2 regions of the Bradyrhizobium sp. F1.4.3 genome follow, and region 1 is predicted to be linked to the other one. Evidence: riboswitches for the same ligand, from Rfam matches in the RefSeq annotation. Region 1 holds a riboswitch; the other holds the start of a gene.
The links. A riboswitch is a leader RNA that binds a small molecule or an ion and turns the genes downstream of it on or off. The one in region 1 is predicted to bind glycine.

Region 1 (3,405 bases):
CCTCGTTGATGCCCTTTGCGCGTGCGGTGCGCACATAATCCTCGCCAAGCACGTCGAGCATTGCTGCGCGCGTCATGCGTGCGATCAGCGCGACGTAGATGAACGACAGCGCGCAGGTCGGCAGGATGATGCGCTCGAAGAACGGCCCGAAGCCCGTGCTGATGCTCTTGAAGCCCTGTACCGGCACCCAGCGCAGGTCGATTGCAAAGACCTCGATCAGGACATAGCCGATCACGAACACCGGCACCGAGAAGCCGAGCACGGAGAGCCCCATCACGAAGCGGTCGATCCAGGTGCCGTGCTTCCAGGCCGCGATCACGCCCAGGGGCACGGCGACGACGACGGCGAGGATGATGGTCGACAGCGCGATCGAGATCGACGGCTCGACGCGCTGGCCGATCATCTTCATCACCGGCAGGTTGGAGATGAGCGAGGTCCCGAGATCGCCGTGCAGCAACTTGCCTACCCAGGTGACGAACTGCACGATCAGGGGGTCGTTGAGGCCGAGCGAGGTGCGGATGCGCTCGAGCCGCTCCGGCGTCGCGTTGTCGCCGGCGAGAATCGCGGCGGGATCGCCCGGGGTGAGGCGGAGCAGCAGGAAGACGAACAGCGCCACCACCCCCATCACGGGCACCGCGGCCAGAACGCGGCGAATGAGATAACCTAGCATGCACCTATCTCCGGCTGCGGAACTTGTGGCGGCCTGAGGCGGCCGTGGAGTCTGTCGTGTCTATCATGCGTGCCTGTCATTCGGGCTGGAAAAGCCGGCAGGAGATGCCGCCTTTTCGGGGCAAATTGTGTGCCAAGGGCAGGGCGGTCGCAAGGGGCCGCCCCGCACTGGTATTCGACCACTCAAGATGCACGGCGCATCGCGCGCTCAACCACAAGTGAGGGGACGGTGGGTGGCGCATTGAGCCCGCGCCAGCCGTCGATGGTCCCGGCTATCATCTGCGCAGTTGCAGCCGACAGCGTCCAGCCGAGATGGCCATGGCCGGTGTTGAAGAACACGCCCGGCATCCGCCCTGCGCGTATCACGGGCATCATGTTCGGCATCATCGGGCGCAGTCCGGCCCACGGCACAACCCGCGAGGTTTCGACGGCGGGGAAGTTGCTGCGCACCCAGTCGACCAAGGGCTGAACGCGGTCGGCGCGGATGTCGCGATTGAAGTCGTTGAACTCGGCCGTTCCGGCGACGCGGAAGCGATCGGCGCCGAGCCGGCTGGTGACGATCTTGGCGGCCTCGTCGAGCAGGCTGACGGTCGGCGTCGCGTTACGGCTCTCGGCAGAGTCGAGCTGCACCGTGATCGAGTAGCCTTTCACCGGGTAGACGTTGACGCGCTCGTCGAGAAGGGCGGCGAAGTGGCGGCTGGCCACACCGGCGCAGACCACGACGCCGTCCGCCTTCAGCATTCCGCGCGTGGCCGCGTCGCTTGCGGCAAGATCGGCCCAGCCGATGACAAAGCCGCTGCCTGCGCGGGCGATCGAATCGATGTTGGCTTCGTGGATGAAAGTCGCCCCGCGCCGCTTGCAGGCGTCTGCCAGCCCGCGCGTGAACTTGTGGATATCGCCGGTCGCATCCGAAGGTGTGTAGAAGCCGCCGTAATACGCCTTGCGCAGCGTCGGCTCGATGCTGCGGATTTCCTCCGGCGTTACCGGGCGGCGATCGAGGCCGCCTTCCTGCAACAGCGCATTGACGCGAAGGCCGGATTCAAAACCCTTCTTGTCGTGATAGATGTGGAGGATGCCGCGGCGCTCGAGATCGAAGTCGATGCCTTCACGTTCGGCGATCGCGAACAGGTGCTTGCGGGCTTCGATTGCGAGCCGCGTGGTCTCGATGGTGTTGGTGCGGTAGTTGCCGATGTTGGCGACGAACTCGCTCATCCAGGAATATTTGTGCCAGTTCGGCCGCGGGTTCATCAGCAGCGGCGCATCGCGCCGGAACATCCAGCGTAGGCCTTTCAGGATCGTCGCAGTGCTATTCCACACCTCGGCATTGCTGGCAGAGAGCTGTCCGCCATTGGCGAAGGAGGTCTCCATCGCGGCGTAGCGGTGCTTGTCGAGCACCGTCACCTTGTAGCCGCGTTCGAGCAAGGCATAGGCGGTCGTTACGCCGGTGATGCCGGCGCCGATGATGACGATATGAGTCATGATGAGTTCGGGGCTCCCGTGAGTTAGAGTCGGCTAACCGCCGGCCATAAGGCCGTTGGCGGCGCCCCATCTGTCACGGTTACCTGAGAGCTTGATCCGGCGCGGGACCTTGCGAGGCGAACCTCATAAGACCTTTGCGGACTATCCCCTTCGGTGGACGTCACGACCACGCTGGCCGTGCCGTCTCTCTCCAGATCGTCCTGACGATACAGTCCTTTTGCCTGAGAGTTTCCGGGGCGGTTGCTCCGTCGGCGCCGCAACGAAAGCCGAAACCTTCGCTGCGATCTCTCCCGCATCGTCGCGTGGACCATCGAGCAGTACGATACGCCTCATTTTTGGACAAGGCTAAATTTCGACCGCCACTGCCAACGCATTGTGCAGTGCGAAGTTGGTTCAAATTATTCCAGCGTCGCAAGCAGTCCCGCCAGCAGGCGCCCGCGCTCGACCAGGCTGTCGACTTCGATGAACTCCTCCAGCGTGTGACCGTTGCCACCGCGCACGCCCAAACCGTCGAGCGTCGGGATGCCCATCGCGCCCGTAAAGTTGCCATCGGAGCCGCCGCCGGAGCTTGCATGCGGCAGCTCGGCGCCGAGCGACCTGGCGATGCCGTGCGCCTTCTCGTACAGCGCCATGGTGCCAGCATCCGGCTCCCACACGGGCCGCGTCACGCCGCGCGTGACCTTGAACGAGACGTCATTGGCTGTGCCCGACAGAGCCAGCATCCGCTCCACGCCGCGGTCGAGATCGGCTTGGCGCTTGGCCATGGAGAGCGCCTCGCCGGTAGCGGTCGTGGCGACGCAATTGACCCATTGGCCGCCATGCACGACGCCGACCGAGAAGGTGCAGTCGTCCGTGGTCATCGCGTCGATCGCGAGAATCTGCCGCGCCATCTCGCGGATCGCCGAGCGTCCCGCCGACAGGGTCGCGCCGGCGTGGCTCGGCCGGCCCGTCGCTTCGAGATTGAAACGGGCGATCGCGTAACGTCCGGTGGTAACGCCGTTGTCGGCGCGGCCGGGCTCCGGCACCAGGACGTATTTGTTGCGTGCAGCCTCGGCCTCGATGATGTCGCGCGTCGACGGCGTGCCGACTTCCTCGTCGGGCGTGAAGAGCACGGTGATCGGCAGCGGCGTGGTGAAGGAGGCACGCGCCAGTTGCCGGATCGCTTCCAGCGAGAGGTAGTTGCCGCCCTTCATGTCGTAGATGCCGGGGCCGTAGCATCTGCTGCCCTCGCGACGCCATTTCAGCTTCTCGATAGTA
Region 2 (3,405 bases), 150 kb from region 1:
CGGGCAGCGTTTCCGCCATCAGCGCATCGACGCTCTTGGCGCCGACGGTCTCCAGCATCGCGGCGACGTCGCGCGCGGAGGGGCCGATATGGCGGCGAACGAAACTGGCGGCGGCGTCGCCGTTGGATTTGCGGTGCGCGGTCATCGCTTGCTCCATCGCTCTCTAAGCCGTGTGCGCCTGGTAGGCGGCTTCATCCATGAGGCCGCCGAGCTCGCTCTTGTCGGCAATTTTGATCTTGAAGAACCAGGCTGCGCCTTGCGCATCCGAATTGATCAGCGCCGGCTCGGCGGCGAGCGCGTCGTTCGTCTCCAGCACTTCGCCTGAGATCGGCGCGTAGACGTCGGACGCGGCCTTCACGGATTCCACGACGGCTGCGGCTTCGGTCTTCTTCAGCGTGCGGCCGACTTTGGGCAGTTCGACGAACACGACGTCGCCGAGCTGCGACTGCGCATAGTCGGTGATGCCGACGGTTGCGACATCGCCGTCGATGGCCAGCCATTCATGGTCGGAGGTAAACAGCGTCGTGGTCATTTTCGATCCTCAGCGTTTGTAGGTGTTTTTCACGAAGGGCATGGCGGCGACCGTGACGGCCAAGCGCTGGCCGCGCACCTCGGCGAAGAGTTGTGTGCCGAGCGCGCTCGACGCGGTGGGCAAGTAGCCCATTGCCACTGGCGCATTCAGGCTCGGGCCGAAGCCGCCCGACGTGACCTTTCCGATCGGCTCCCCGCCCGCGGCATCCGCAAACAACAGCGCGCCCTCGCGCGCCGGCGCGCGGCCCTCGGTGCGCAGGCCGACGCGGCGGCGGCTTGCGCCCTGGTCGAAATGCGCGAGAATCTTTTCCGCACCGGGAAAGCCACCGGCGCGGGCGCCGCCGCTACGGCGGCTCTTCTGCACCGACCATTCCAGCGCGGCCTCGACCGGCGTGGTCTCGGTGTCGATGTCGTGGCCGTAGAGGCAGAGCCCGGCTTCCAGCCGCAGGCTGTCGCGCGCGCCGAGGCCGATCGGCAGCACGTCGGGATTGTCCAGCAGCGTCTTGGCGAGGCGTTCGGCGTCCGCAGCGGGAACCGAAATCTCAAAACCGTCCTCGCCGGTATAGCCGGAGCGCGACACGAAACAGTCGATGCCCGCGACCTTGTGCGGGCCGGCGTCCATGAACTTCATGGCTGGCGCCTCCGCACACAATTTCGCCAACACCGATTCCGCCTTCGGACCCTGGAGCGCGACCAGCGCGCGGCCGCTGAGCGATTCGATGATGCAGTCGTCGGACAAATGCGCGCGCAGATGCGCCTCGTCCTCGGCCTTGCAGGCGGCGTTGACCACCAGGAACAAATGGTCGCCGAAATTGGCGACCATCAGATCGTCCAGGATGCCGCCATCCGCATTGGTGAACTGGGCGTAGCGCTGCCGTCCCGGCGCAACCGCGACGATGTCCTGCGGCACCAGCCGCTCCAGCGCGCGGGCGGCGTCCTCGACCTTGCCCGACTTCGGCCGGAGCGCGATCTGGCCCATGTGGGAGACGTCGAACAGGCCGGCGGAGGTGCGGGTATGGAGATGCTCCTTCAGCACGCCTGCCGGATATTGCACGGGCATGTCATAGCCCGCGAACGGCACCATCTTGCCGCCAAGGGACACATGAAGCCCGTGAAGGGACGTATGTTTCAGGGAATCTTGGTCGTCGCGCGAAAGCATCACAGGGCCCTCGGCGGTTCCCGAGGACAATTCCCCGCGGACACCACCCGAAGCCCCATCTGTCGCTGTGCCTGAGAGTATTATCCCGTCGGCGGACGCTGTCCGGGCCAACCCTTCTTAGAAGGACATGCCCGCCGGCGTCTCTTTCCAGATGCTGTCAAAGCCACGCGGTCCTTTTGCCTGAGAGTTTCCGGGGCGGTTGCTCCTTCGGCGCCGGCACCAAAGTCGGTCTCTCCCGACGTGGCCGTACGATACAGATGGGTACAGACCACAGCCCGGCCAAGCCTGTCAACGCGGGCTTTGCGGCTTTCAACGGGATTGCGCGCCTGCGGCAACCCTCTGATCTCCCTGCACAGTTTCTGGACAGCGAAGCTGGCCTTGTCTAAAAGCGCTTTGGCCCGCAGATATCAGCCTGAATCTCAAGGTTTGGATGGCGTATAGCGGGTCCAAGCACACCCGATTGGATGAACATGAGCGGCGTCAACGAGATCAGGTCGACCTTTCTGAACTTCTTTGCCGAGAACGGCCACGAGATCGTGTCGTCCTCGCCATTGGTGCCGCGCAACGACCCCACGTTGATGTTCACCAATGCCGGCATGGTGCAGTTCAAGAACGTCTTCACCGGCGTCGAGAAGCGGCCCTATCAGCGCGCCACCACCTCGCAGAAATGCGTGCGCGCCGGCGGCAAGCACAACGACCTCGACAATGTCGGCTACACCGCGCGCCATCTCACCTTCTTCGAGATGCTCGGCAACTTCTCGTTCGGCGACTATTTCAAGGAGCGCGCGATCGAGCTTGCCTGGACGCTGATCACCAGGGATTTCGGCCTGAACAAGGACAAGCTGCTCGTCACCGTCTATCACACCGACGACGAGGCGGCCGGGCTCTGGAAGAAGATCGCGGGCTTCTCCGACGATCGCATCATTCGCATCCAGACCTCGGACAATTTCTGGGCGATGGGCGACACCGGTCCGTGTGGCCCGTGCTCGGAGATCTTCATCGATCGCGGCGATCACATCTGGGGCGGGCCTCCGGGCTCGCCGGAAGAGGACGGCGACCGCTTCCTCGAATTCTGGAACCTGGTGTTCATGCAGTACGAGCAGGTGACGAAGGAGGAGCGCGTGCCGCTGCCGCGTCCCTCGATCGACACCGGCATGGGGCTGGAGCGCATGGCCAGCATCATGCAGGGCGTCGACAGCGTGTTCGAGACCGATCTGTTCCGCCACCTGATCGATGCGACCGCGTCGGCGCTGGGCCACGGGCCGAACGAGCAGACGGTTGCCTCGTTCCGCGTCATCGCCGACCATCTGCGCTCCTCGGCGTTCCTGGTCTCCGACGGCGTGCTGCCCTCGAACGAGGGCCGCGGCTATGTGCTGCGCCGGATCATGCGCCGCGCGATGCGCCATGCGCAGCTGCTCGGCGCCAAGGACCCGCTGATGCATCGCCTGGTCTGGGCACTCGTCCGCGAGATGGGCCAAGCCTATCCGGAATTGATGCGCGCGGAAAACCTGATCGAGGAGACGCTGCGGCTGGAAGAGACCCGCTTCCGCAGGACGCTGGTGCGCGGACTTGCCATCCTCGACGAGAAGTCGGCGTCCCTGAAGAAGGGCGATATGTTCGACGGCGACGTCGCCTTCACGCTGTACGACACCTACGGCTTCCCGCTGGATCTGACGCAGGACGCGCTGAAGTCGCGCGGCATCGGCGTCGACCAG

Region 2: it holds a riboswitch for glycine, as region 1 does, so the genes downstream of both, gcvT (glycine cleavage system aminomethyltransferase GcvT) here and ABIB73_RS17540 (D-amino acid dehydrogenase) in region 1, are expected to answer to the same signal.

The regions. Positions count from the first base shown of each region.
Region 1 covers NZ_JBEPRN010000005.1:220,704-224,108, forward strand. Annotated here, with positions in the region: gene ABIB73_RS17535 (ABC transporter permease) at 1-670, opposite strand, end outside; gene ABIB73_RS17540 (D-amino acid dehydrogenase) at 853-2,148, opposite strand; glycine riboswitch at 2,217-2,344, opposite strand; glycine riboswitch at 2,348-2,451, opposite strand; gene ABIB73_RS17545 (M20/M25/M40 family metallo-hydrolase) at 2,547-3,405, opposite strand, start outside.
Region 2 covers NZ_JBEPRN010000005.1:71,036-74,440, forward strand. Annotated here, with positions in the region: gene gcvP (aminomethyl-transferring glycine dehydrogenase) at 1-145, opposite strand, end outside; gene gcvH (glycine cleavage system protein GcvH) at 164-532, opposite strand; gene gcvT (glycine cleavage system aminomethyltransferase GcvT) at 542-1,690, opposite strand; glycine riboswitch at 1,850-1,938, opposite strand; gene alaS (alanine--tRNA ligase) at 2,161-3,405, shown strand, end outside.